DNA from 3 places in the Nostoc sp. NZL genome. Region 1 is predicted to be linked to each of the others. Evidence: riboswitches for the same ligand, from Rfam matches in the RefSeq annotation. Region 1 holds a riboswitch; each other region holds the start of a gene.
The links. Region 1 has a riboswitch for cobalamin ahead of cobG (precorrin-3B synthase). Riboswitches for the same ligand answer to the same signal wherever they lie in the genome.

Region 1 (9,999 bases):
TTAGTGGCTGAAGGTCGTGACATCGGTACTCACGTTTTCCCTGATGCCGAAGTGAAAATCTTCTTAACCGCTTCTGTGAGTGAACGCGCCCGTCGCCGCCAGGAAGACTTTAACAAACAAGGTCAACCCGAAGTGAGTTTAGAGCAGCTGGAACGAGATATTGCCGAACGTGACTGGAAAGATAGTACACGCAAAGTTTCTCCTTTGCAAAAAGCTGCCGATGCGATCGAAGTTCAGACCGATGGTCTGAATATTTCTGAAGTCACAGCACAAATTGTTGATTACTACCAGCAGCGTTTATCTTAGTGGTAATCACCGCTATTTGCTGTTAGTTTTTTAGTTCAAAAGGGTGGTAGATGAGTAATTATTCACTTACCATCCTTAAAACTGCATCGACCAGAAACAGCCCAGAGGCAAAATAAATAATTTTCAAATTTTAGTCTCGTATTCTAAATTTTATATTTTTTCAGTACTAAATCATCACGCTTTCGACTGATACCTCACATCTCAATTAATCTTGCTACAGATAGAAGCCAGAAAGCTTTAATTCCTAAATGCTAAGTAAAAAGCAGTTTTTGCTGGAGGTAGAAGGACGGCAGTTAATCCACTTGGGGAAACCTCAAGATGGTACTACCTCTAAAAGCTAAAACCTGCTCAGTAAGATGATTTCAGTGGTTGGCATTTTACGTTTAATTATGCCTACTTAATTACTTATTGGTCTTTAAGCTAGGAAATATTAGCCATTTTTATTTATAGTCATTATTTACTAGCGATTTGACTTATTGGACGAGTACTTTGTTTTTATCTTCACTTTGGTAGTAAAATGACGATGTTAAGTTTTATGTTTCATCATTAAAGACATAAAACCCCAAAAATAAAAGCTGTTAATTTCCTAAGCTTCTGTAATAGCTTAAAACTGGAAACCGGTAAAGAGAGGATTTGACACAATGGCATTTGTACAGCCCCCACTACCCTTCGACATTAATGCTTTAGAGCCACATGGCATGAAAGCTGAAACTTTCGAGTATCACTATGGCAAGCATCACAAAGCGTATGTAGACAACCTCAACAAGCTCACTGAAGGTACAGAACTTGCTGATAAGTCTCTGGAAGAAGTGATCAAAACTTCCTTCAAAGATTCCTCTAAGGTGGGAATTTTCAACAATGCTGCCCAGGTTTGGAACCACACCTTCTTTTGGAATTCCTTGAAACCAGTCGGTGGCGGCGCACCTACTGGTGATCTCGCAGCCAAAATCGATAAAGATTTTGGTAGCTTCGACAAATTCAAGGAAGAGTTCTCTAACGCTGCTGCAACTCAATTCGGCAGTGGATGGTCTTGGTTGATTGATGATGGTGGGACGCTGAAGGTGATTAAGACACCAAATGCAGAAAATCCACTAGCTTATGGTCAGAAGGCACTCCTAACCTTGGATGTTTGGGAACACGCCTACTACATTGACTACAGAAACGCCCGTCCGGCGTTCATCAAGAATTTCCTAGAAAACTTGGTCAACTGGGACTTTGCTGCTGAAAACCTGGCCAAAGCTTAATTAATTGTCAGTTTTAAACTGGCTGCTATACATGCTAGCAAGCTGCTACCCTACCTTTTGGGAACGGTAAAGTTAAATGTGTATACATGGCTTGTGCCAGACTATGTAAAGTAGAAACAATCAGTTAATTTACAAAAGTTGAAGCAGAAAGCCCAGCAAGAAAAGGGAGAAATTCTTTTTAATTTCTCCCTTTTCCATTCTTCAGTGGCGGAATGGGCAATCACTTGAATAAAAGTAGTTAAATGAAAATCAAAATATAAAACATTATGGATAGCAAAGAACTAGCGCAATACATCGAAGCAACGAATAGCATCACTAAACCTTGGGTATTGGTACAACTGCGCCTCCAGAAATTGCAAGAGCGTCGAGCGACTCTTACAAACGATGTCTACACCAAAGAATTAGAAGACATTTACAAAGACTTGATGAATTTGGGGGAATGGTGGCGTGGTATTGAAGATGAGGTATTTTAAAGTTAGGAGTTATGAGTTTTCCTAACTTTTAACTCTTGCACAGACGCGATTAATCGCATCTCTCCTAACTTCTAACTTAAAACGCAACCTGATGGCTCAAGCTCTCGATCAAGTCGATTACGATACTCTCGATGCCGCAAAACGACGCTTCATCGATGCTGCAAAACGCACGCTTGGCTTTGCAAGCGCCTATGGCATCGTGCCCGCATCGGGTCTCGGAGCAAGTGCTAATGCTTTCAGCTTCAACCTTGCTCCATTTCTAGAGGCGGGAGCTAGAGAACTTTCGATGACACTTGTCCCGGAAGGACTGGGCACCGCAGACGATACTCGACCTGACGACCTTTCCGAAGAAGAGCTTCGACGCTTCTGGTGGAATATAGGTATCAAGATCATCTCGTGTCTTACGAATGATGCGGCAACATCAGGTATGCAGACTATACTTCTCGGTTTATATCTGCCGTCGAGTACTCCTGAAACGATATTTACCCCAGCTTTCCTTGATGGGTTTCTTGATGGAGTAGTTGAGGCGTGCAAACGAGTGGGGTGTGTGTACCTCTCAGGGGAAACTCCTCAACTAAAAACAAAGATGATTCCAGGCCGGCTCGACATCGCAGGCTCGGTTTTTGGGGTTATGCCTGCTGGTGTCGCTCCCATTGATAGCTCGCGTCTAGATGCCGGAAATACTATTGTTCTCGTCGAAAGTTCGGGGCCCCATGAGAATGGCTTTACCCCACTGCGAAAGCTTGCTGAGTCTCTCCCTGATGGCTACAGAACCAAACTTCCAAGTGGGCAGGAGTTCTGGGAAGCGATGAATGCCGCTTCGTATCTCTACACGCCGCTTGTCCAGGCGGTGCTCGGTGAGGGAATTCGTCCCACCGCAATGGAGAACATTACTGGCCATGGCTGGCAGAAGCTGATGCGGTCGGTGAAGCCGCTGCGGTACGTCATCGAAACGATGCTCCCTGTACCGGAGATATTTACCTTTGCCGAGGGTCATCTTGAGGGCGGGGCAGCTATGATGCTTTCCGTGTTCAATTACGGAGCAGGATTTGCATTTTATACAGAGTCGGTGCAGGATGCAGAGAGGATCGTTATCCTCGCAAGAGAACATAAGCTTTCAGCGGTGATTGCCGGAAAAGTTGAAGCGTCTCTTGCCCGCGAGGTTGTGGTAAAACCGCTTGGAATCACCTTGAAGGGAGATTCTTTTGGGATTGCGCGAGGGGTATAGTTAGCCGCAAGCGTAGGCATAGCCCGTCGTAGACATCGCTAGTTTTCTTGAAGCTATTGTAGACAATTATCCATTTTCAATCACTGCGATCCCTGCGGCGGGCTACGCCTACGCTGAAGTAATTACTAGTTAGATAATTTTAGTGTAATTACCGTTATAAATAGTATTTTTTACACGATATATAAAGTCACATCTTAGGCTTGCTAGAGAAAATTACTCTCCTAAGCCTTTAAACATAAGCCATTTCACACAAATACTATAAACCTATTTATAAAATTTTATATGCAATATTTTTTACTACTTATATTTCAAGTAGTCCAAATTACCCATGACTACTGAGGTTAAGATTTGCTAACGTAGTCTTAACATATTGAAAAATTTGCTGAAAAAGCTGAGAAAGTAGCCACCAATACTAATTTACAGTGTTGGAGGTTTCTCATCTGTAGATAGGGCGTTTTAGTGTGTTAAAAATATATATTTTTATTCAGAGGGGGTTATGGCTGTAAATTTGGCCCGGACTACTGCTTCCACAGAACTTTTGAAGCAAGTATTCCAGAACATTGATGCACAAAGTTGTCCAAGGTTATTTAACTTTCATATGCACACTGTCTACTCGGATGGGAGGTTGCAGCCGATTGGATTGATGGAACAGGCGATCGCTATTGGGCTAAAAGGGTTAGCCATCACCGATCATCATGGTATTATCGGCTATCAAGCTGCACAATCTTGGTTAGAAGATTGGAAGTGGAGTAATCCTGGTGCAAGTACTCCTTACCTGTGGAGTGGCGTGGAAATTAATGCCAGCCTTTTGGATATAGAAGTTCACATTTTGGCTTACGCTTTTACACCAGAACACCCTAGCATGAAGCCTTATCTCCAAAGAAGGGCGACTATAGGCGAAGAATATCAGGCAAGTAACGTGATTGCCGCTATTCATGATGCTGGGGGATTGGCAGTTCTGGCTCATCCGGCTCGTTACAAGCGATCGCACTTTGACTTAATTCCATCTGCTGCCCAAAAGGGTATCGATGGTGTGGAAACTTTCTACGCCTACAATAACCCTAACCCTTGGCAACCCAGCGTATTGGAATCAGAACAAGTGCAAAAGTTGGCTGATGAATACTTTCTTTTCAATACCTGTGGTACTGATACCCACGGTTTGAGCCTGCTACAACGTTTGTAAAGATGAATCAATTTTTTTGAACTCTCCTGGTTCAATCTGCCAGGAGGTTATTCTATTTTCGATTTTCGATGAATTATATCAAAGGACTATAGCCGATTCTTGGTGGGAATCACAATCATCGAGAAATAGGGTACTTCGGCTGGATCAACTTCATCCAGGGGTACGATGCGTTGCTGTGAAGTTGATGCCCGCTCAATATATCTTGCCCGTGACGCTAGCCCTAATTTATGCAGGATATCTCGTACTTTGGTAAAATGACGACCCAACTTCATAATTGCGGCTGCATCAGTCATCAGCAGATGTGTAGTCAGTTCTTCTGCGGGCAATGGGGCGGGTAGCACTGTGAGGATATCGGTATAGTAGGTGAACGGGACACCCAAGGCTACCGGACAAGCCATCAGCGAGGAAACTCCAGGGACAACTTCTGTTTCGTACTGGTCACATAACCGCGTGAACAGGTACATAAAGGAACCATAGAAAAATGGATCGCCTTCACATAGCACCACAACATCTCGACCCGCTGCTAAATGGTCGGCGATTGGTTCAATTTCCTTGTCATAAATAGACTTTGCCTTTTCTGGCTCCAAAGCGCGGGGGAGGTGAAATAGCACCTCGATTTGATTGCCAGGAAGATATTGCGCCACGATCGCTCTAGCAATACTTTCTTTATCTGTTGCTGATTGATAGGCTACCACAGGAGCCGCACGTAATAACCGCAACGCTTTCAGAGTCAATAGTTCGGGATCGCCTGGGCCGACACCAATTCCATAAAGACGACCTTTGGTTTTCATATTCATTCTTCCTCCGTTGCCAGGGCGTTAACTGCTGCGGCTGCGATCGCACTTCCACCGCGCCGACCATGTAAGGTCAAAAATGGTACATTTCTGCTGTCTGCTGCTAGTGCTGCTTTCGATTCTGCTGCACCGACAAAACCCACTGGAAAGCCTAAGATAATAGCAGGTTTGGGCACTCCTTCATCGAGCATTTCTAACAGCCTAAACAGTGCTGTGGGCGCATTGCCAATTGCGATCACTGATCCTTCCAGGTGCGATCGCCATAATTCTAAAGCTGCCGCCGACCTTGTAGTATTTAGACGCTGGGCAATTTCTGGCACTTCCGGCTCGTTGAGGGTACAAATAACTTGATTGTTTGCAGATAACCTTCGCCTGGTAACGCCATCGGCAACCATCCGACAATCGCACAGAATCGGCGCTCCTGCTGCTAGTGCTTCCCTTGCGGATTGCACCGCTGTCGGTGAATATCCCAAGTCAGTAACAATATCCGTCATCCCACAGGCATGAATGAGACGCACAGCAACTTTTGCTACATCTGGTGGCAGCACATCTAGGTTTGCTTCTGACCGGATGATTGCAAAGGAATTACGGTAAATTTCGTTGGCATCTCGGATATAGTCGGGCATTAAATTTGGGATTTTAAATTTGGGATTGACCAATGAAAATCGAAAGACTCAGATTCCCGACTTTTCCAACAAGTTGGGAATCTTATTATTCACGAATGATTTAGGAATAATATTAAATAAATGCTGTAATTGGGCGATCGCATATCGATTAGCAAATTTCCCAAAGGACTCATCAGAATTTAGGCGTTGATTTTTATATACATATAGCATCCGCTCTATGAATGCAGGTAGTTCGGCAAAAGTTACATATTGATATATTTCACGTCCGAATTTCTGCTTGCTGTCACCAACATAAATGTGATAACCCTCCACAGTTCCATTGTCAGCCTCAATGCTGACACCGAGCAGAGTAATATCACTTTTGCTATGCTGGGCGCAGGATTTTTCGCAGCCGCTGAAGTGGATATTAACTGGGCAATCCAGAATGACGCGAGTTTCCAGATACTCTGCTAATGCCAATGCATGATCCTTGGTGTTCGTAGCAGAAGCAGCACAACCCTTTTTTCCAGAACAGGCAACTAATGCACTCTTGATGTTGGTTGCTGAGAAATCTAATCCTAAGAAAGCAATTTCTCGCTGGACATCGCCAACCCATTGCTGAGGAATATCAGTTAGCAACAAATTTTGCCAAGGGGTTAGCCTGAGAGTTCCACTACCGTATTTTGCTGCTAAATCTGCTAAACCCCGCATCTGTCTACTCTCCAATCGCCCAAGGGGCAAGACAACACCAAGGTAAAAGAAGCCTTTCTGACGTTGGGGATGGATGCCAATATGCTGATAGCTAGCATTTGACCTCTCCCCCAACCCCTTCCCTTGCAGGGAAGGGGATTGGGGGGTTAGGTCATTTCTTGCTTCACTGCATAAAAGAGGGAAAGGTAGACGCTGCTGAACTTCCTGGAGATAATTTTCACAACCCAAAGTATTCAATAACTCTAAGAGACGTAGCCGACGCTTACTTGTAGTATTACTATGAGCTAGATAGACATCCGCCAAAGCTGCCAAGACGGGCAAACATTCCTCTGGTGGTAACAATATTCCCATATCGCTAGGCGGTTGACCCTTCGCCCCTACACTGAGATATAGGCGGAAGTAAACATCACTGTTAACTAAGACAGCAGCAAATAGGATATCATTCAAGCGATCGCACACCCGAATTATCCCACCACCATCAAAGCAAACGCTAAATTTTGCTGACAGTCCCGAAAGCGCTGGATGTGCAGCAATATAATGATCCCAACCTTGGACAAAAGGACGAGTGTCGATTAATTCTTGCGGGTCGATACCAGCAGTAGGGCTGGTCATAATATTACGGATATGATCTACAACAGAATTGTGAGAACCCAGTCCTATACTCTGTAGATACTTCAAAACTTCAGTATTTATCCCTTTGTGGATTTCGCGGACTTGTAAATTAGCTCGATTAGTCACATCCAGATAGCCGCCACCGTGCTGTTCTGCTATATCTGCGATCGCACGGCACTGCTGACTACTAATAATTCCACCTGGTATTCTAATGCGAGATAATATACCATCTGCGGCGGGTGTAGCATAAAACAAGCCAGGACAAGTGGCAAATCCAGAAAGCAAACTTGGAACTCCTTCCCCGTGCAACGCAGGGAGTAGACGCTGAGTGTGTATTGAGGACATCTTGAGGGTTGGCATTCTGACTTGGGTGATCCCATCACAGCTGCGGCACAGTCCCGGAATTTCACCGGAGTTTCCCAACTCCAAGCTTTAGTAATTTAGCACGAGAAGGTAGTCAGAAAATTTAATGCTTCATAAATTTTGCCATTTGTAAGCTGTAACTAGCAGATTGCTTCATCAGTTGGATCTGCGATCACTAGACATTACAATATAACAATTGAGCTATTCAAAAACATAATTTTGAGCCACTTTCCAATAGCGCGAAAACCGCTTCAGGTCAATATAGCCATCATATTCAAAAAATGGTTCTACCTCAAGCACTTCCACTGCTATAAAACCCTTTATTTGATTGCAGATATCATCAAACCGGGGACTGGGACTGTTGGCTGCGACGACTAAATTCGCATCATGTTCTTTAGCAAAAGCTAAAATTTCTTGTGCCACATTACCGCGACGGATAACAACGGGTAACTCTAGCAAGCATTCGTAGATGAAGGTGAGACGTTTGAGACTCAGTTTCCATTCGTCTATCAAAGCCTCGTCCCAAACCCAGATAGCTGGGACATCGGGGTATTTTTGCAGTACAGGGTTGTATGGACTAAGGCAATCTCCATGTATCCAAACAATCGGTTTATTCATACTCCCACTTCTGATAATAAAGCTTCCATAGCTTCCCAAGAAAGTCCTTGTTGAATATAACGGGGTGCTTCAGGATTGTAAGGACTGGCTACTCGGTCAATGTTGAGGATGTTTGCTCCATCTGGCAAAACTGGTACATCTGCATCAAATGCCGTAGGGCGCATCAAAGAACTGGAAAAGCCTTTGAAAACAGCAATTGTATCTTGCTCATCGGCAATTTCCACTATTACAAGTAGGACTTCTTGGGGGCGTTTAGCGGTGTATTGTTCCAGTCGCTTGCCAATGGAATTCATGTTTTAAAAATTAGAGGTACGGTGGGCAGCGAAGATTACTGTGGTGTGGCTGAACGTCCCTGCTTGCCCAGCTTAATCAGAACAAAATAGCTTAAGTAAAGCACATAAATTACTAAACTAGTTATGCCAAGAAAACCTAAGAACTCAGCCTTGCTATTAGCATGGAAATATTCTTTGAATAGCAAGGGAGCTTCAAACCAGACACGACAATAAGGAGTCTTTAGCAAATTGGCAGAAAAAGCACAACCTACAAACGGGATAAAGGCTAATGTACCCAAAATACAATAAACAGTTGTAGCCCAGCGCCAAGAGGTAAAAATCAATTTCAAAGAGCCACTAGTTTGATACTCAATTTCATCGTTAATATCCACCCAGAACCACAGCGAAATCGGGATCAAAATCTGAGCTATCAACCCAGAGATAAAGCTAACTGGATACTGGGCAATCATTAAGTAAATAGTGATTGCCACTAGGCTTGATACTCGCCAATATATAGCTAACAAGCGTTGTATGCCTTCTGCTTTTTGCACAAATGCCCAAATCAGGAGAATTAGCGGAATAATTACCAGGAATAATACTGCTAGCCGATAATCAATCCAGACGAAAGGGCGAAACCAAACGTTATAGTCCATAATTTTTCTCAAACGATAAATAAAACATTTTTAACCAAGAGCAAGTATCTATAACTGACAACCCTGTAAGCTATTAGCTAGCAAGTAGTCTATCTATATTACATAACAGTTTAATCAAAGCACAAAGCTTAGTGTCTAGCCTCAACACTATGCTCTAACTTCTTTGTACAAGCAAGTGGCTCCCCAACTCATTACAATTTCACGAAATTTATACTATAAACACGATTGTAGGGGCATATAGAATGTCATACGTGTCAAAAACCCTTTTCAATCCTCGTTTCCAGCCAGAGGCTGGAAATGCTGCTCCTGGTGGCTCTGCCGCCAGTAAGGGAGACGACAGCCCCAACGAAGGGCATTCCCAGTCAGAGACTCTTGACGAGACAATCCTAAAAGCTGTTTCTAGACTCGTTTTTTCGTTAAGTTGACACCAACGACATTCTATACACTTCTACAGCCTATTCATTTGTTGCAAAGATTTGTGGAAAAGGTATTACATAGTAAATTTTTTAATTCACTTTCCTCAATCTCTCTATTTAGCAAAAAAACAAGCAACTCAAAGATCCTCAACTTAGATTTTGCACCTACCTGTAGTACCGCTAGGGAGCCTGTTCAAAACCCACCCAGCGCCTATATACTTGAATACTCCCGGATAAAACCCCAATTTTTTGGGTGTAAAGGTTTCCTTTTAAGATAAAAACTCTCAAAGTTTAACCTTCATACATCCCTAACTCCAGATATTTCACTAATTTTTTGCCCGTTAGGGAAAATTATGAAAGAGGGAGAGGACGATTTTAGGCGGGAGTGAGGTAAAAGTGCTAAATCTCAGTAAGTAAATCTTGGTTGCTTGCTAACCAAAGGGACAGAAAATTCACTTGCCTCAATATTTAGTCATCGTAAACCCGGCATTCAATTGCATCTGGGTTGTCATCACAATACT
Region 2 (9,999 bases), on a different contig from region 1:
CTAGAGAAAAATTGCCTTCTCGGACACGGTTATAGGCACGATGAATTTTGCGATTCAGGCTTAAAATTAATCCTACAGCATGTTCTGCTACCCCATATGGTGAATAGGCGGGAACACGGACAACGGTAATTCCTAAGTCCGCTGCGGCTTGTAAGTCTACATTGTTAAACCCTGCACAGCGAAGGACAACCAGCCTAGTTCCCCGTGAGGCGATAAGCTCTAAAGTTTGCGCGTCAACCTGATCATGTACAAATACGCAAACCGCCGGAAATCCGGCGGCGAGGATAGCTGTATCCCGATTTAAACGAGGTTCAAAAAATACTAATTCGTGTTGGGTGGGAGAATTTGCAGCTGATAAAAACTGCCGATCATAGACTTTTGTACTGAAGACTGCTACTTTCATGCAAAACCTCAAGCTGTATGCTCCACAATGTTCGACTACATGATACCTTGACAGTTAAAGAAGCAATGTCTACGACGGTCTATTTGGCATCGCACTTTTGAACATTGTCAGTCTTTAGGATTGCTTCTTGTGCAAGCGATTTCATAACTAAAGCAAAAATTTAGAATTCAAATTGAATGGGGATTAGAGAGTGGTGTTAATTTAAGCTCAAACACTCAATTCCCCTGATGAATTGATAACTGCCAGAGTTCGATTTTATAACAGAGATGGCTATCAAAAATGCTGCGTGCTGCTAACCCTTCGACAATGGGCTTTTCCAGCCAGCGTTTGAATGCTAAACGACCGATCGCATGTAATGGTGGGACTGCGATCGCTACCAAATCTGCAATATATTTGACGGTAGTTAGCCCAAAAGTCCGAAAGTTATCAACACACAAGTCAATCGTTGGTGCAACTTGGGTGGAAATGTCTTCAGTCTTAATTAACTTGAATCCAGCCTGTTGCAAGGCCACCTGAAGCTCGCTAGCGACATGACAATTAGAAAAAATGCCCTCTCTATATCCAGCATCAGAGCGCATCATATCCGCAAGCAATAGATAGCCACCACTATTTAATAAACGAGCTGCACCTTGAGCCAAATCGTCAACAGCAATATATTGGCTACTTTCACTGAACAGAACTAGGTCATAGGAGTGTGAGGTGTGAAAATCTTCAAATCTGGTTAAGTAAAAAGGCACTTGCCCGTTCGTATTCTTGATAAACTTCTCTTGTTGGAGTGCATCGGGTGCTAATCCCTCAACAATAAAGCCGCGATCGCACAAAAATGCCGCGTTACCACCAATACCGCAACCTATATCAATCACAGTTTTGGTACACTCTGGAATAAAACTCAAAAGCTTCGCTGCATAGGCTTCTTGAGCCGCACGCAGGCGAGTTAGGGTCAATTCCTCACCCTTAGTAGGTAGTGGCTCCCAATACCCGTAATGCAGATAAGAGGAATCTGTGAGTCCCATGTAATAATCTATCGCCGCATTTTGGTAGCGAGTTGGTTTGGAAATGTTGATTGATTTTGGTTTTTGCATTGAGGCTAAGTTTTAAGGCATTAAGCTTGGTTGAAATTCTTCCCAACGTTTGCAAACTTGTTCGTAGCAATCGGGTGGAGTAATTTTTAGCTGGTGTAAGAAATTGACCTCAATTTGAGGATCAGCCTTTAGCACCAGAAGAATATCTTGATGGGGATTGTATATTGCAACTGCTGAGAGGATGGATGAAATCATTGATGAGCTAATTGATTGCGAGATTGTCCCACAACCCTGACGCGATCGCAAATAAAACCCAATCAGATCACAAGGAAGAAATTGGATAGTGAAAGGAACCGTATCGAGACTTGTAATTGAAGGATGAGTAACTTGAGTATCCACATCACAAATTACAACCCCCCGCCCAAATGACTGAAATCCTTTCCATGCTGTGTAACCTATTACCAGCAGATTAGTGTGAATAAAGCTGTTTTGCCAGTAGCCAAAATTTCCTTGCCAGACACTCTTTTCCGGTCGCATTTGTTTCCTCCTATAGAACTTTACAACAACTTATGTTTAATTTTGCCCACTTATTTAGTGGTGGAATCTTTGCTAAAATACCCGTTTTCAAAGGTTCAGGTTGTTTTGAGCAAGACAGTAAACCATCAGACTTGGTGTAATATTGACTTGCACATTCCAGTACAGCAGATGCACAGCCATCAACGGGTAAATCGCCAAACAGATAGGTTGATTTCCCTTCTGCTGTAAACGCAACAACACAAGAATAGTTACAAGCACTCATGCATTTTGCTCTGGCTCTAAGTTGACTATCCCCTTACAGCGTGAGCTATTTACATGAAAATAGTTGTATTAGCAACAATTAACTAAGCTGATGCGCGTCTAAAGTATATAAACACTCTTGATGGTCGTTAACTGATGACTGTTGACGGTTAACAGTCATCAGTCATCAGGTAAATGTACAAATTAAATGCGTAACAGCTTAGTAGCACCAATACTTGTGCCTAGAAAAACTAGCACAATTGATAGCTACAATTAGAGGTGCAATTTATACCATAAATTAACTGTCTATCGTCTCGTAGCAAGCCATAATCTTCTGTAGCGAATCTCTGGCTCTTTAAAGAAGTGAGACTGACTAATGGTAGAAATATTTATACTTTTGTTCATCTGTACCTCGCAGACGTGTAGAACTTATAAGTCAACTTCGGCGGGCATTCTGACTCTGAGACATGAGTCTCATCACAGCTGCGGGACAGCGCCGGATTTACACCGGACTTTCCCCGTTTCCTCTAGTGGCTGACCTCTACTAGAACCGAGTGAATTTTTTAAGTATATCACCGTTCAATAGTTCAGACAGTTTTTTCATGGCTCTATATAAATACATCTGTGGGTGTCATTGACTCACTAGGTAATTGCAGCAACCACGATGATGGTAAATGTCTTTGGCTTGGGCGTTCCCGAAGCATTCCGTTACGCAGATAAAACGATAATGTTATAGTAGTATAGGAAATATGGTAAAATGTACCTTACTTCATGCCATTTGAATACTCAAATGTGTGAATAATATAACTGGAGAGGTGTCCGAGCGGTTCATGGTGACGCACTCGAAATGCGTTTTGGGGAAACCCAACGGGGGTTCGAATCCCCCCCTCTCCGTTTAAAAGATTTCTAAAGAACTGGACAAAGCGATAATGTTTGGCTTCATAGCTGGCAGGTATGATTATTTATAAGTATACGAGATTATACTTCAGTATTTACTTAGCCAAATATTACCCAACTACACTAAAATATACACCGTTAGGATAGATTTTTGGGATAAACTAATGCCATTGTGTGAGGAGTGAACGATGGCAAATCGCAGCATGGCGAGAGTGCTCTCATTTAGTTTTATCAGCATCTGTTTATATCTGGGTATTAGTATAGGAGTCGTTATCCGGCTTGGGCAATCACAGCGATTAAACGCTGCTACTACACCTACCGAGCCTGTGCAATTTCCATTAGCTATCCCTGAACTTACGCCATCAACAACAGAAGAACAAACCTTTCCAGAAACTATTACTATCAAAGCCGTTGGAGATATTATTCCCGGCACTAATTTCCCTAACCATAGATTACCTCGGTTTCGAGATCAATTATTACCAAAGTCAGTAAGAACTCACTTGCAGGGATCTGATATCCTGTTTGGTAACTTTGAAAGTAGCTTAACTAATTATCCCTACACTGCCAAAGATATTAGTCGAGGACAAGTCTTTGCCTTTCGTTCCCCACCGGGATATGCCCAGCTATTTGCTGAGGCTGGTTTTAATGTGTTTAATATGGCGAATAACCATGCAATGGACTTCGGCCCGGTAGGGTTCAAAGATACAAAGAAAAATCTTGAGGCTGTAGGCATTGCAACATTAGGTCATAAAAATCAAATTCTTTATTTAGAAGCTAACAATATCCCCGTGGCAATGGTGGGGTTTTCTCCTTATGAAATGTATAATTCTATTCATAATTTAGGAGCAGCCCAAGCACTCATAACAGAAGCTAAAAATAAGGCCAACATTGTAGTAGTATCGATGCACGCTGGAGCCGAAGGAACGGGGGCACTACATGTTAAGAATCAGACAGAGTTTTTTTATGGAGAAAACCGAGGTAATTCGATCAAGTTTGCTCGAAACATGATTGATGCAGGAGCAGATTTAGTACTAGGACATGGGCCTCATGTTCCGAGAGCGATGGAAATCTACAAGGGAAAAATCATCGCCTATTCTTTAGGAAACTTTTTGGGATATCGAACTTTATCTACAAATGCCCAGACGGGTGACTCTATGATTCTAGAAGTCAAACTTAACTCTGCGGGAGATTTGGTATCAAGTAAAATTATCCCCGTGCGGATGGATCGGCAGGGAATCCCTCAAATTGATCAGCGTTTTCAGACTGTGAAACTTATGCGTTATTTGAATAATCAAGCTTTTCCCAAAAATCCGTTGAAGATTAATAAGAAGGGGGAAGTTATTGTACAGAAGCTTAAATAATTTAGCTAAAGATGAAACAAGAAAGAAAAAGCTGCTCTTATATTGGCAAGAGGCGTTCAATTGTAGATTGTAAATTTTGGATTTTATATTGAAGAAAAAATCTAAAATTGACTAATTGACTAATTATCATCTTCTAGCTTTTCCTGAAATTTCTGCTCATTCAGGGGTTGACTATCAGTCGGAGAATTTTGCTTTTCCAGTGTTGGTACTACTACAGCAGAAGGATCTGACTGTTTAGATTCTGTCGGTGGTACTGCTGGTATAACCACAGAATTTGACGGAATCACCAGTTGAGGGGAAGCAGAATTCTGATTAGAAGCGGGTAAGTTATTTTGTGGCAATGGTGCGGGGGAAGCATTACGAGATGAACGGATCGCCCGTAGTTTTTCGACTAGCGAGGGTGTGGGGGAAACGCTAGGTGAAGGTGTGGATTGCTCCAAATCGCCGCGTTGTGATTCTTGTGTAGGGCTGCTGGGAGTTTCTTGTGGGGAAGAACGACGATTACGCCGACGCTGCTTGGAATTAGAAACAGGGGCTGATTCGGTTCTTGAGGTGGTGTTAGTCTCTTCACCATTCTCTAGGCTAGGTACTTTCGCGGCTGGTTCTTGAGTTGGCTGTTCAAAAAGCGGCTTTGCGGTTGGCTGCGGCTGAGATTTAGGTAAGATGCTAGTGATGCCAAAACCTGCTGTAGCAGCAACCAGTGCTACACCTAAACCTATAAATATTTTAGATGACCCCAGCTTTTTTGTTAGTACATTTCCCTTAGTCATGCCTGGGTTGGGCTGTGCCAACGCAGATGGTTGATGAATGCGATTTTGGGCAGTTTTCCCAATTAAAGTTGCTGCCTGTTGGGCAGATAAATTGACAGTTGGTACTGCATAAGTGGGTAGGGCTTGCGGTGTCATATTCGGCCCATTTCCAGGTAGCAGTTGTAACCATTCAGCAACTGTCGCTGGCCGAAAACGAGACTCTACCGCCATACCGCGCATTACGGCCTGGTTGACAGAAGCACTCAAGTGTGGTTGTAGTTCGCGGGGGGAAGGCATTTGCTCGCGATCGCGCAATAATGCTGGCATAGGAACTTGGGCTGTTAACAGTGCATACAAGGTTGCGGCTAAACCATAAACATCCGTGGCGGGTGTGCGCGGCGCTTGCGTCAAGTACTGCTCAATTGGAGAATAGCCCTCAGAAACCAGGCCCGTGTGGGTCTGCCTCACGCCGCCATTAAATTCCCTGGCAATGCCAAAATCAATCAGTACTACTTCCTGGGTTCCTTGACGAAGGATAATATTATCTGGCTTGATATCTCGATGTAACAAACCATTGTTATGTACTACCTGCAAGGCTGCCCCAATTTGCCGGATGTAATGAATTGCTGTGGCTTCAGGTAAAGGTATCCCTGGTAATACAAATGCGTCTCCCAAGGTTTCGCCAGGAATGTATTCCATCACCATGTAAGGCAGTCCAGCTTCCACAAAAAAGTCACTGACTCGAACTATATTTGGGTGAATACACGTAGCTAATCGTCTGGCTTCATCTTGGAATTGGCGCTCGAATTTCGCAAAATCAGGATGTTGTCGCAGCCGTTCATTGATGGTTTTCATCACCACCTCGTGACCTAAGTAGTGATGCGTAGCTTTAAACGTAATGCCAAAGCCACCCCGCCCTATTTCTTGAATTAGGGTATATTTTCCATCCTGCAAAATTGTGCCTGCTAACATAAAGAGTCCTGATTTCTGAGTCCTGAGTGAGCAGATAAATAGCGAGTTTTGAGTCTTGGGGAATTTCCAAAAAATTTTCCCATATTTTTGGGCAGGGTTTTCGCTTGTCTATCTTACGGGATGATTTGGTTGTTGGAATTCCCTAAGCGGGAAAACCTTCCCCTGATCGCAATAGTTTTATCTTTTTCATAGGATAACGCGAGAGACAAGAAATCCTAAAGGAGCAAACAGGCTCAAGCTGTCTCCCACGTCCGTGATATCAGTGAGGAACTACGACTTTACATGCTAGTTGCTACAATCCCAAAGAGCTACCTAACCTATATTACTTAAAATTTTTAACATATTATTTAGGCTTCCTATATGATTATTACTGTTGATAGCAAATAACAATCTAGACAACAGCTAGCAATGAATTCAGACACCATAACAAACGCCCAACTGCAAAACTGGGAAAATTTTTGCAGTCATATTGGAGACTGGCATGGAACTTGGAACGTTTACAATTTGGAGGGCGAATTAATTCGCTCTCATCAATGTGTTAGAAGCTTCCATTTAAGCAGTGATGAAAGTGAAATGAATCATCAGAATTATTCTACTTATGCTGATGGAGCAAACAAATTAGAAACCTATGGCCCACATAAAAAACCTCACATAAGATCGCTTCATTTGAGCGATAGTTTTTCATGGGGTTCTCAAGAAGTAAAATCTGGCTCAGTGTTCTTTTTTGAGACTGGTTTTAAGCATCAAGATAGGCGTAGGAGTGCAGTTGCCAGATACAACGAAAATGGTACTTTAGATATTTTGATAATTTCTGAACACTTGGGAGGAAAAGCCGATGAACCTCCTCTACCTCCTGCAAATCAATTAAGTGGTTGGCAAGGAATAATTACCAAAATGTCACCTGAGTGTATAGTGTCACCCGCAGTTTCAACTTCATGGATACAACTAGAAGATTTAAATAAGAATTATCTCACCTTGCGCTTGAAAGATGGCGTATCAATCACTATCCCAAAATATATAGAGAGTGAAACAGAGTTTTTTCTGGTGACAGAATGGCTGGTAAATTCTACTTTATTGCTGCGAGGTGTTCGCCATTTCGACATATCTGGGTTTACAAGCTTTACCTTAGAAGTATTTAATCGCTGATGGTAAGCAGAGAAGAAATCCTCTTAAAATCGCTGACCGATGCCTAGATGCACCTTGCTTTCTCCCTGGTCATTAATGCCATAGTCAGCCCGGATTAAACCTAGTGGTGAATTTAATCGCACTCCAGCCCCATAACCAAAACCATACCCTTGTTTGCCCCGCACACCCGCTGGATCTCCCAATACAGTATCACCAGAACCTAAGTCTGAGGCAAAGTCGGCAAATAATACACCCCCTACTATTGGTAAGACGGGAAAACGATATTCTGCGGAAGCTAACACATAACTGCGACCACTCCCTACATCTCCAGAATCGTAACCGCGTACTGAGTTGGTACCACCCAAGTTAAAGCTTTCGTAGGGTGGTAAATTACCAATAACAGTACCAGCTTGCAGATTCACAGCAAATACTTGTGGCTGTTTGGTGTTAAATAACTGCACTGGCAAATATTGGCTGTAATTGGCTTTGAGGCGATTTAGGGAAATATTACCTTGACCGATGGGCACAGATTGTTCTGTACTCAAACTCAAAACGGAACCTTGAGTTGGATTGGTGGCGTTATCTCGTTGGTCTTTGGTGGCGGTGAAGGATACGGTAGTTAAGTCATCAACGCCAGTTCCACTCGCAGATAGGGGATTGCCTTGAGCGTCGGTTGAGGTAATATTACCTTGGCGATCGCGAATACTAGTTTGGGTATAGTTTAATCCTAAAGAGGTGTTCCAGTCGTCAATTGGTCGCTGTAAGCTGAAACTTCCGCCAATTTGACCTTCCCGAACTTTATCGCCGTTAGCTAGCGTAATCTTGTCATCAAAAGTTTCCGAAATTTCCCGATTACGAAAACCATTCACAGTGTACCCCAAGCGATCGGGGTTAGTTGTCCGATAGGGACTGATAAATTTGCTATTAAACTGCAAGTCTCGGCTACTTACAGCAAGATTCACACCTAAAGTATCATTAATACCGCCGACATTCTGATCTTGATAGCTAATTGTGCCTGTTAATCCCTGATCAGCATTGTAACTACCACCCAAATTAACACCACGCGCCCCAGTTTCTTTGAGTTGGTAAACTAAATCTAGTTTGGTCGCATCTCCTTCTAAGGCAACATTCACAGTCTCAAATAAACCAGTCCGATATAGCTGTTGTATGTCTTGTTTAACTACATTTTCTTGGAATATTTGTCCAGGTTTTAGCTTGAGTTGCTGTTGGAGGAAATCTGGTTTAGTGCGTCCTCCCACGGGATTACCCTTGCTATCAACAGTTTTACCCTCGTCGTTGACAAAGCGAAATTTGATATCACTCACCAAGCCTTCAGCGACATTCACAGTGAGAATACCTTGAGTATTGGGTTTAATTGATAACACCCGTGCTAAGTTATAACCATTGTCGGCGTACCACTTATTAATTTGTGCTACTGCTTGCTGGAGTCCAGCAGGACTGATGGTGGTTCCAATCTGAGATTGCAACCGTTGTTGGGCTACTTGGAAAGTAAGTACTTTAGCGCCAGATAATTGCAGCGATCGCACAATCACCGGTTGCACTTGATAAACTACATTCAATCCAGTCTGTGTGCTAAAGCTATTTACACTGGCATTGCTAAATAAACCTGTATCCAAAATTGCAGTTACATCTTTTTGTAGCTGGCTTTGACTGGTTTCTCCACCCGCCTGAGTTTTAATGACTTTGCGAATGATATCCTGCAATTCTTGATTGGCTCCCACTACCTGTACATCTGTAGCTGTGACTACTAAATTGCTTTCAGTATTAGGGGTTTTGAGAGATGAGGGAGCAGGAGAGGTGGGGGAAATCGGGAGGGTGACTTGGGAAATTAACTCTTTTGCTGACTTTAAGACTACTGTGGAATTTTTGTTTGCACCTGTTTGCACGGCGACGGGATTTTGGGAAAATTGTTGTGCAACTATAGTTTCTGGAGAAGCAATTGTCTCTACCCGTGCGGGAGTGTCTTCAATAATCGGCACCACCAAGTTACCAGCTTTTGCAGTTGGAGTAACGGTTTTAGTCGGTGCAGCAGTTGCTTGCTGAGTAATATTGGCAGTAGCTAAAGTAGCTAAAGTAAAAATAGCAGTAGCAGAAACTCGCATAATATTTAACCTAATTAACTGGGAGTTAGTTGTAGTGAGGCTGGCGAATAGGGATAATACTAACTTCCAGCTTCTTCGCCGATTTCCCTATTTATACCTCTTACCCCAACAGACAGTTAATTTTGATATTTTGTTTCTTATGAGTAATGTATCTCGGTCATCTCTAGGTTCTAACTCCCAAGCTGCAACTTCTCCTCTGCGGTTACTTGTATTAAGTAATGGTCATGGGGAAGATATGATTGCAGTTCGGATTTTGCAAGAACTCCAACGACAATCAAACCCACCAGAGATATTTGCTTTACCTCTGGTGGGTGAAGGACGTGCTTACCAAGAGTTGGATATTCCCCTCATTGGTTCAGTCCGCACTATGCCTTCTGGCGGCTTTATTTATATGGATAACCGCCAATTAGTGCGCGATGTCCGCGGTGGTTTATTGCAACTAACCCTCAGTCAGATTAAAGCTGTCCGCCGTTGGGTGAGTTCTCAAAAAAAATTAGGTAATAAAAGAGCGATTTTAGCTGTGGGAGATATTGTCCCGCTGTTGTTTGCAACTTTCAGTGGCGCTAATTA
Region 3 (9,999 bases), on a different contig from region 1:
CAGATAGAGGTAGCGCTTTTCGTCACTCAATCACTACTGTTATTAGTTGGTTATTTCAGAAACCACTAATTATTCATACTCATAGTGCTGACTTTCATGTGTTTTACTCTGAGCTTCCTCAATTTCTGAAACAATGGCTCAGTTGGTCTTTTTGTAAATGTACTCGTTTTATTGTTTTATCAGATAGTTGGAAAAAATTCTATATCGAAAATCTTGGTTTAAAGCCAGAGCAAGTTATCGTTCTTCCTAACGCAGTAAGAATTCCTGCACAAATCCCACAGCGTATAGATTCAAGCCAGATATGCTTCTTATTTTTAGGGCGAATTGGTGAGCGCAAAGGCGCATTTGATTTAATTAAAGCATTTGCTTCTATACCTGCTGAAGATAAAAGCAAAGTAAAGTTGGTTATGGCGGGGGATGGAGATGGAGAAAAAGCTCGTAATTTGATTCAAACTCTAAATCTCACTGAATATATTACTATCCTTGACTGGGTAGACCAAGAAAAACGCGACGAGCTTTTAGCTAAAGCTGATGTATTCGTGCTACCTTCTTATAATGAAGGTTTGCCGATGGCACTACTAGAAGCAATGAGTTGGGGTTTAGCTGTTATAACCACTACAGTAGGAGGAATACCCGAAATAGTTACTCAAAGCGAGAATGGTTTATTAGTTAATCCGGGTGAAATTCAAGAGTTGTCAGAGGCAATGCAATCTTTAATTGCAGACAAAAATTTGAGAATATCTCTAGGAAATAATGCACGGATAAGAGTTAAACACTTGGATATAAACAATTATCTTGCATCTTTAAAATACATTTATACATCAGTTGTAGGTTGAATTCAATATTGTTAACATAATTGATTAACAACAAGCTTGTCTAAAAGTAAACAAAAGTGATTTTTAATCAGAGTGCATAGCATATGAAAACTTTCCCGGAAGTAAAGTTGTTTAATACAAGATTTCATAAAGTCAAAGTACAAGAATTAATCGATTATTTAGTAGAAGCAGTAAAAACTCCCAAAAAAACAATTGTAGAATATGCGAATATCAGATCGATGAATTTGGCATATGAAAAGTCTTGGTATCGGGATTTTTTAAATAATGCTGATTTAGTATTTTGCGACGGATTTGGTGTATTGCTAGCAGCTAAATTAAGCGGTTATTCGGTGGAATCTGCACATCGGATGACAGCACCAGATTACCTAGAAGATTTAGCATTAAAATGTGAAAAAGAAAATATTTCTTTATTTTTGCTAGCTGGAAAACCCGGTGTAGTGGATAAAGCAATTACTAAGTTAGTATCAATTGCACCAAATCTCCGAATACAGGGACATCATGGTTACTTTGATAAATCAGGAAAAGAGAATGATTTAATAATAGAAAAAATTAATCATTTCCGTCCAGATATTTTATATATTGGTTTTGGTATGCCGTTACAAGAACGGTGGATTTTAGATAATTTCAATAAAATTGAAACTCGTGTATTTTTACCTTTAGGCGCTTGTTTAGATTTCTATACTAACTCTGTATATCGCGGACCCCGTTGGCTTACTGATAATGGCTTCGAGTGGTTAACACGCTTAATTGTTGAACCTACTCGTCTATGGGATCGTTATATTATAGGCAATCCATTGTTTTTTTATCGTGTTCTTAAACAACAAATCACTCAAAGATTAATAACAAATCGCTGAGGAAACTTACTTCAAATTTTGTATTGGTATGATTGTGACTGCTAAAAAGTCATGGAATCATCAAGATACCAAAGGAGATTTAGTTATTTCTACAATCCAGTTGGTAAAAGCTTCATCTTTACATAGAAGCAGGCAATTATCCTTGTGAATATCGAGGATTTTCTGCTTTTCAAGACGAAGATGCCAAGTTATTTTTTGGCCGAGGTTTTTCAGGCACTTTCCTGCTGTCTCTGCCTTTCTTTCTAATATTTTCTTTTGCTTATCAGCCAATGAAAATTCATCGATGTGCGTTATCAAAAAGCTGGCTTGAAATATAAATAAGTCGGCGTAAATAATTAAAAGTTTGTAGTGTACCTCTTTGGGGATATTGCTACGCGTAGCGTCTCGCAGAGAGGGCTAGAGCCGCTCACTGTGAAATAATTTTAATATTTTATACATTAGTTAATATAGTTTGAGTTATTCTCACCGACTTACTTACGTTTTATGAAAGTATGTTGTAATTATGTATAGTGTTAATCGTCCTTGATTAAGTAACTTGAGGGCAGAAATAAAAAGTTAAAATTAAGTAAATAGCAAATCTAAACCGTATCTGCCATTACCAGCAATCACAAAAATATTTTTAGGACTTACGCAAAATCATGAAAAAACGAACCGCCAAGTACGCCAAGTGCGCCAAGTAATAAGAGTTGTAGAGGGTTTTTTCGTAAGTCCTGATTTTTAACCAGGTAAATCAATTAATAAAATATGGATCGTCGGAATTTTCTAAAGTATGTCACTTTAGCAGGATCTAGCTTTACCTTAACTAGTTGTGTTCAAGGCAAAAATTCCAAATTGCAGAGTGAAGTATCTCCCTTTGCGTCGCCTGTAGCTGTAAATGAACCTCTCAAGGTGGGATTTGTTTATGTGGGGCTTGTGAGTGATTTTGGCTGGACTTATGCCCATGATTTAGGTCGCAGAGACATGGAAGCCAATCTTCAAGATAAGGTAAAAACTACCTTTGTCGAAAATGTCAACGAAGGCGCTGACGCTGAAAGGGTGATTCGCCAACTAGCATTAGATGGTAACAAGTTGATTTTTACAACTTCCTTCGGGTACATGAACCCAACAATTAAAGTTGCCAAAGACTTTGGTGATGTTGTCTTTGAACACTGTACAGGATACAAACGTGCTGCCAATGTCGGTACTTATCTGGGACGCTTTGAAGAACCGCGTTACTTAACCGGCATGATTGCTGGCAAGATGACAAAATCGAATGTAGTTGGTTTTATTGGCGCATATCCAATTCCAGAAGTAATTCGCGGAATCGGTGCATTCACTCAAGGAGTAAGGCTAACAAATCCCCAAGCAAAAGTTAAGGTACTTTGGGTACAAAGTTGGCACAATCCAGCCAAAGAAAGAGAAGCGGCTCAAGCTTTGGTCAATTTAGGTGCGGATGTACTGACGCAGCATACCGGCTCCGGTGCAGTTGTCCAATTGGCTGAGGAAAAAGGAATTTATGCTTTTGGCTACAACACTGATATGAGTAAGTTTGGTCAAAAAGCCCATCTGACATCAGCTATTAACAAATGGGGCAAATTCTATATAGATAAAGCCTTGGCTGTAATGAGTAATAATTGGAAGTCTCAAGAGGTTTGGGATGGCATTGGTCAAGGAATGGTGGATATTTCCCCAATGAATCAGGCGATTCCTGCGGATGTGCAACAACTGGTGAATGCAAAGCGCGATGAGTTTATTCAGGGTACTGCACATCCTTTTGATGGCCCGGTGCAAGACCAAAAAGGGGTGGTGCGAGTGCCAAAGGGTAAGGTGTTGGATGATAGGGGACAACTGGCGATGGATTGGTATGTTGAGGGAATTGAAGGCTCAATTCCCAAGGAGAAATCCTAGCACTGCTAAAAGTCTGATTGGTGGCTTTTACTTTCTTTTACTAGTTGTCTAACTTGTCAAATAGCCATGCTAAAGCACCATCAACATCAGTAACCTTTTCTCCTGGCGGTATGGCTGGACGATTTACCATAACAACCTTCACACCCAGTTCTCGCGCTGCAATAATTTTGGGCTTTGTTGCATCGCCACCACTATTTTTACTTACTATGGTATCAATCTTGTTATGAATCAGGATTTGTCTTTCGTTATTGAGGGTAAAGGGCCCGCGATCGCACAATATCATTCCCGGTGGTACTAAAGCATCATCGGTAGGAGGGTCAATCATCCGCATCAAAAACCATATTTTCTCTAGGTGAGCAAAGGCGGCGAGTTCTTGCCTCCCAACTGTCAAAAATACATGCTGTGCCTGGTTTTGCAAAGATGCTGCTGCGGCTTCAATGCTGTCAACTTCAATCCAGCGATCGCCACTTCCTTTTTCCCAAGGCGGGCGAATTAACATCAGATGGGGTACTCCGACTTCCGTTGCAGCATCTGCCGCATTGAAGGAAATCTGAGTAGCAAAAGGATGGGTTGCATCAATTAATAAGTCGATTTGCATTGCTCTGAGATAGCTAACCAATCCAGCCACACCACCAAAGCCTCCAACCCGTAAATCGCCCAACGGAACTGATGGTTCACGGGTGCGACCAGCTAGAGACGTGATTGCTTCTAACCCTTGGATAGTCGCCACTTTGGCAGCTAGTTCTGCGGCATCTCCCGTACCACCCAGAATTAAAACTCGCATCATTGAGATAAAGGTGGAATCTTTGCCAATATGCCCTTTTTCAGGGCTTCTGGACGCTCTGACCAAGGGAGTAAACCATTTGCTTTGGCATAGTATTGACTAGCACATTCTAGTATCGCAGATGCACTGCCATCAACGGCTAAATCACCAAATAGATATGTTAATTTGCCCTTGGCAGCAAAGGCAACTACACAGGAACGATTACAAGCACTCATGCATTCAACCTCTTGAATTGGGAATTGATCTCGCAAGTCCCAATCTTGTGCCAAGTGCTGAAGTTGCTGTAGTAGTTGTTCGCCACCACTTTCACCTAAACGTTTTCCATCTTGCCAAACGCTAGCACAGGTTTTGCAAACAAATAAAGTGTGGTCAGGAACACCAAAGCAATTAGTTGTGGAAATATTTGCAGTAGCAGTCATCTGTACCTCGCAGAAATGGGGAACTGATCAATCTACTTCGGCGGGCATCCTGACTCACTCAATTTGGAATTTGGGATTACTTAGTTTGCTAATCTCAAATCTCAAATTAGTTCACAGTTGCGGGACAGCGCCGGATTTGCACCGAACTTTCCCCGTTACCTCTGGTAGCTGACCCCTACCAGAACCGAATAACCTCAATGATCATACACCAGGGTCGAATGGTACTTCTCTTATAAGATGGATTTACACCTTGATCTTGCTTTCTCAAGAAACTATGTGTTATTATTGATAATCGTGTGGTTAAGGACGTATAGCTCAGTTGGTTAGAGCGCTACGTTGACATCGTAGAGGTCACTGGTTCGAATCCAGTTACGTCCATTTGTGTACATTAACTAATTATTTGTCACTGTGTGACTTTACCCATAACTTTGCCGCAACGGCAAGCTTATGGTTCCAATAGGGGGCGGCAAAGTTATGCTTCCAATTTTCCAGGTGTAGAGAAAGAAGCCAACTTACTCTGCTCCTTTAAGTTTAATCGCTTTATACTCCAATTTCACGTCGTGTTTCATTTAAAGCAGCACGAACCTGTTTGTAACGGAGATATCCAGGATGAGTCATTATTTCAGACACACGAGCTTCTGAGGGGTATTCTCCTTGATTATGCAACTTAAATACAATCTGCTTAACTTCTCTGCAAGACTGCTGTATCTTTTCTGTGTGACATGCTTTACCATAACTACGGTATTTGGCAGAAATGGCACGGCATAAATCTGGAAAGTGGCTGAAAATTGTCCGCCTATTATATCCTAAACCTGTAGCTACTTCTTCCATTGTCAGTGGTGGCTGGTTGTCGCTTGCAAGGATTCCTAGCAAGGTATCTTGTACTTGATTAGCGTCGAAAAGTTTTGGAGATGCTCTTAGTGTGGGCGATCGCCGAATGGTTTTGTGTGAGATTTTCGTAAAAGATTTAGCAGCAAGTTGTTCTGGTTTTAGTAAATCTAGCAGAGATATTTCTAAGCGATAACAAATTTTGAGAAGTATATCAAGCACTGGTAAAGCTTTACCCGTCTGCCACATCCATAAAGTATTCTTCGGTATTCCCATCAAACGGGCAAACTCAGCTATATTGCCATTAGTCACTGCATTTATGACTAGACTCAAAGATTTGGCAATTTCTTCTTTTGCTGGTGGGGAGTTAAAAGATGGGGTGGAAGAAATTAATTCTCCAATAACCTCTACTATCCAAGTTTGCGAATGTAATTCTTCTTTAGATAAAGTTGAGCAATCCGTAAGTTCTGAGGAGGACTTGACAGGAAGATTCATACCTAGCCAACCACCACACTTGGAACAGTAACCAGGTCGCGATCGCCAACTTAGTAGTGGTAATTTCTGCTGACAGTGAGGACATTGCAAACATAGATATATTTTGTGTAAAGGACATACTTTTACTGAATTTATAGTCCAAAGTAGTGGTTTATAAATTACTTGTTTAGCTAAACGCCATTCTTCGTAACATACAGTACACCAAGCGCTTTGGGTACGAAACAAATTGCGCGTGGGAATAATTTCAGACCAAAATACCAGAGTCAGCAAGTGCAAATCTTCTATAAGCGTTAGCTTCTGAAGTGCTTGTACTAAATCTATTGCTATATTTCCTGTACCATTTATAGCTGTGGCACGGTCGAAAAGAGAACGTAAATCTCTACTAGTTCGAGATTTCAAAAATATTTGTTTTAGTAGTGGTGTGATTGTTCGTGAAATTAATACATCTGGAGATATACAATGAGCCTCCGCTAATCTTTCTATATACCCTGTAAGGCTTTCCACCAGTTGTGTTCTAATTCCAATAGGATCTAATTGATACAAATGACTGCGAGATGGAATAGTAACCTTTTTTAGATCCCAAGATTCGTATGTTGTTAGTCCATTAGTTAACATCTTGCTGCACTCCAATAGGGTCTCTTTTTGGTTTGCGTTTGCCAACCTTTCCTGGCGGACGAGTAGTTTTTGGGGTTTCTTCTGATAGCCCGGTTGGTTTCATTCCCAGTCCTAAAAGTGAGCGTAAGTTTTGCACATCTGCTTCTGTTTCAGATAATTGTCGTTCACCCTCTTGAATTTCCTTGAACATTTTCTGACACTGAGCAACCGACAAAGCACGTTTTTGTAAATCTTTGAGAGTGATTGTTGTTGCTTGTCGATCCAAAGCATCATCAAGAACGCGCATCAGCCAATCTTTCAGTATGCCAACACATCCTAAAGTACGTTCGTAAAAATATTCCCAATGATCAACTAAATTTGGAGTTTCTGCTAGTGGTATATACTGTTGAAAAGTTAACAACACACTCTTAAAAGCCTGTACATCTTCTGGAATATCAGCACAATAACGGCGGAAATGAATATCAACACTACGACGTGAGAGTTGACCGCTCAAATTACGGAATGTAAGTAATTCGTATGTTCCTAATAGACAGTGCAAGATGCCTGTCATATTTGCTAAAGATTTGAGACAGTCTAATTGATCTTGTAGCTTGTATCCGCTTGCCACCTTACCAAAATGTTGTGCTTCATCTACAAAAAATACGTCTGGATGACGATGGATGAGAGCATTTTCTAAAGCTCTGCGTAGAGCAGGTGCAACTACTTTCGACTCAACATTAATTTTGCCAAAATTATCGCGAGAGATACCACGTACACCGTAATCAAACTTGTGATCGATTAATGGTTCTTCCAAGGTAATTAAGGCGCGTGTGTAGTATTCTTTCCAGTTGAAGTATCTCGATTCTGGGGCTATAGCTTCAATACCAACAACAGGAACACGAGCGCGATCGCTTTCCAGTTTAGGTAATGCTAGTTCCTTTAATTTCTCCTCAACTCGGAGCCACAAAGTTGTTTTACCGATACCGCTAGGGCCATAAACAAAGATAAATGATGCTCCTGCGGGTTCGGCAATTGTTCGCATGAGAATTTCATAGACTTCTTTAAGTCGAGGATGCGCTACGGTGTAATCCTTAAAGTAAGCAAGCCTTTCTGTCTTAGGTTGTGTGAGGAGTTCAAGAGGAAATCCATTAAGTCTTGTCATAATTAAAAATTATCATAAACTACAAGTATTTCTGGGACGATCGCTTCATCTTCATCCGGTTGAGAATCAGTATTGGCAAAAGTAACTTGAATAAGTTTTGGTTGTTCGTTACGGCTTGTTGTCGCTTTTCCACCCTCAATTACTCTAAAGACTTCCTTAACTTCTGCATCATAGGAACGCTGTTCTAATAGAGCTTCTTGAGCTTCTACCGATGCTAAAAATTCTGCTAAATTCTTAGCCGAAATTTTAGATTGTTGTGTATGATTTGAAAAGCGTTTGCGTAACTCGGTACTAGCTAACTTCAGTTCTTTTTCTGAACGACCTTGGAGTTCTGCATAATATTGAGAGTTACACTCTACCCACTGTCCTAGAACAAAGGCGTAAGCGATGCCAATATTAAACGGGTCGTATCTTATCTGCACAGAGGTATTTTCAATTTGAGGATCGCGGAAACTATTAGACCAGTAGTATATGTAGTTAATTTTTACGCCGCGTCCAACTTGAACTTTTGCTTTTCCCTCTGAGGTTGTAGGTAGAGTAAGAATCTGAAAGTTTTCATCGTAAGGAATCATGCGGTGAACCCGACTGCCACCAATCGCCATACCCGCAGCAAACGCATCCCTCGGACTCTGGAAAAGTGCCGGATGTTCGTCTATATCATAAACTTGGTAAGCCCAAGCACAAAGATATTCATAAAGTAAACCAAGTGTCCATACAGCTTGATTTTTAGGGTTAACTGACTTGGTGACTTGGCGGACGTTACGAGTTATTTGTGTATTACCGAGTAAGTTATGGACAAATTGAGTATTGGAAGTTCCAAATAGGCGTTCGCAAACCGAACCAAAACGAGCTTTGGCTGGGGGTCTTTGCTTTTTTGTACATTCAAAAGTAGCTAGTAGTGTTTCAAAATAAACGCTGTGAAACTCTGCACCGTTATCTACCACTACAATTTGGGGAAGCCTGCCGTGACGCTTGACACAAATTCTTAGCACCATTAAGCAAGAACGATATGAGGGTGAGTCAAACGTTAGGTAAACTGCCAGCAATCGCCGTGAGTAAGCATCTACGAGAAATGTTGCCCAAGGTCTGCCAAGATTGCGACCTGTATCAGAGCAAACTAGCTCTACATCTAACTCAGTATGATCTATATGCCCAATTTCAAAAGGGCGATCGCCGTGTCTTGGGGTAGTTATAGCAAGCTCCCAATAGAAGGATTCATGCTGATAAGCGGCACGACGACCTTGGCGTTTTTTAGTCTGTTCGTAACCAGTCCGGCGTTGTACTTCTTTGGTAAATGCTTTATAGCTCGGAGCAATTACACCAGCTTGTTCACAAGCTCGAACTAAAGCCGCGTGAACCTCCCACATTCTTTTTTGTTTAAGAGTTTCATAGTCTTCTAAAATAAACTTCTCCATAATTGCTAAGGTGTCTTCGGGCAGCTTGCGCTGACGATTACCTTTGACACTGCGATGGGACAAAAGCCCAATGTAGCCGCAACCGTATTTTTGAATTGCAGTTAGATATTTAGCTTTCCAGTGACGAATGGTACGGGCTGGTATTGTTTCGTTTTCTGGGGGATGGCCATTTAAATAAGGTTCGATAGTTCTGTAGCGTTCAAGAGCTTCTGCTTGGTCTTCAGGACTAGCTTGATAAAATCGCTGCCAAGATTCTGTGCTAATAGCTGTTTTTTCTGGTGTTTGGAGACTTGTGATTTTTCCTTGGCGAACCAGATTCTCAAATATAGCTTTTTTGAGTTCAATTAACTGATTATTTTCTGCACCAAGTATAACCTCTGTTTCTCCAACATGGATGATATTTAAACCTTTGCCGTCCCAACTAACAGTTGCTCCAGTAACAATATTGACTACAGGAGAGATAGCCGGAAGACTTACACTTGGTTGCTCAACCATTAATCTAAAAGCACTAGCAGTTTGTTCGTCACGGAAGATTAGACATCTTTCTGGTTCAGCTAGTGGTGTAGCATTTAAATCAATATAGATTTGCTCTTGAATAATTAAGGTGTAGATATCGTCAGATTTAGCTCCTGTTGACCAATTGAGTAATTCTGCTAAAGTGATTCCTGGTTGAGATGACACAACTGCAAGTAATGATTGAGCGATCGCTTCTTCCACTACTAGAG

Region 2: another riboswitch for cobalamin. It lies ahead of F8R90_RS20515 (DUF1636 domain-containing protein); the one in region 1 lies ahead of cobG (precorrin-3B synthase).
Region 3: another riboswitch for cobalamin. It lies ahead of F8R90_RS19030 (DUF1636 family protein); the one in region 1 lies ahead of cobG (precorrin-3B synthase).

The regions. Positions count from the first base shown of each region.
Region 1 is NZ_WBKL01000001.1:85,765-95,763, reverse strand. Features, by position in the region: gene F8R90_RS00435 (bifunctional pantoate--beta-alanine ligase/(d)CMP kinase) at 1-306, shown strand, start outside; gene F8R90_RS00430 (superoxide dismutase) at 948-1,550, shown strand; gene F8R90_RS00425 (hypothetical protein) at 1,817-2,023, shown strand; gene F8R90_RS00420 (AIR synthase related protein) at 2,115-3,251, shown strand; gene F8R90_RS00415 (PHP domain-containing protein) at 3,748-4,434, shown strand; gene F8R90_RS00410 (precorrin-2 C(20)-methyltransferase) at 4,521-5,225, opposite strand; gene F8R90_RS00405 (precorrin-8X methylmutase) at 5,228-5,854, opposite strand; gene cobG (precorrin-3B synthase) at 5,903-7,501, opposite strand; adenosylcobalamin-variant (AdoCbl-variant) riboswitch at 7,503-7,592, opposite strand; gene F8R90_RS00395 (hypothetical protein) at 7,721-8,137, opposite strand; gene F8R90_RS00390 (DUF7734 family protein) at 8,134-8,430, opposite strand; gene F8R90_RS00385 (DUF3177 family protein) at 8,466-9,062, opposite strand; gene F8R90_RS00380 (hypothetical protein) at 9,314-9,487, shown strand; gene F8R90_RS00375 (Calvin cycle protein CP12) at 9,947-9,999, opposite strand, start outside.
Region 2 is NZ_WBKL01000145.1:67,892-77,890, reverse strand. Features, by position in the region: gene F8R90_RS20530 (2-hydroxyacid dehydrogenase) at 1-403, opposite strand, end outside; gene F8R90_RS20525 (class I SAM-dependent methyltransferase) at 619-1,485, opposite strand; gene F8R90_RS20520 (hypothetical protein) at 1,498-1,962, opposite strand; partial or broken gene F8R90_RS20515 (DUF1636 domain-containing protein) at 1,973-2,230, opposite strand; cobalamin riboswitch at 2,629-2,772, opposite strand; tRNA gene F8R90_RS20510 (tRNA-Ser) at 3,012-3,096, shown strand; gene F8R90_RS20505 (CapA family protein) at 3,288-4,460, shown strand; gene F8R90_RS20500 (serine/threonine protein kinase) at 4,580-6,181, opposite strand; gene F8R90_RS20495 (DUF3598 family protein) at 6,590-7,327, shown strand; gene F8R90_RS20490 (BamA/OMP85 family outer membrane protein) at 7,351-9,429, opposite strand; gene F8R90_RS20485 (lipid-A-disaccharide synthase-related protein) at 9,569-9,999, shown strand, end outside.
Region 3 is NZ_WBKL01000132.1:19,620-29,618, forward strand. Features, by position in the region: gene F8R90_RS19005 (glycosyltransferase family 4 protein) at 1-836, shown strand, start outside; gene F8R90_RS19010 (WecB/TagA/CpsF family glycosyltransferase) at 920-1,690, shown strand; gene F8R90_RS19015 (hypothetical protein) at 1,751-1,960, opposite strand; gene F8R90_RS19020 (BMP family ABC transporter substrate-binding protein) at 2,435-3,577, shown strand; gene F8R90_RS19025 (cobalt-precorrin-6A reductase) at 3,618-4,361, opposite strand; gene F8R90_RS19030 (DUF1636 family protein) at 4,361-4,780, opposite strand; cobalamin riboswitch at 4,803-4,984, opposite strand; tRNA gene F8R90_RS19035 (tRNA-Val) at 5,085-5,158, shown strand; gene F8R90_RS19040 (helix-turn-helix domain-containing protein) at 5,321-6,718, opposite strand; gene F8R90_RS19045 (ATP-binding protein) at 6,708-7,859, opposite strand; gene F8R90_RS19050 (TnsA endonuclease N-terminal domain-containing protein) at 7,862-9,999, opposite strand, start outside.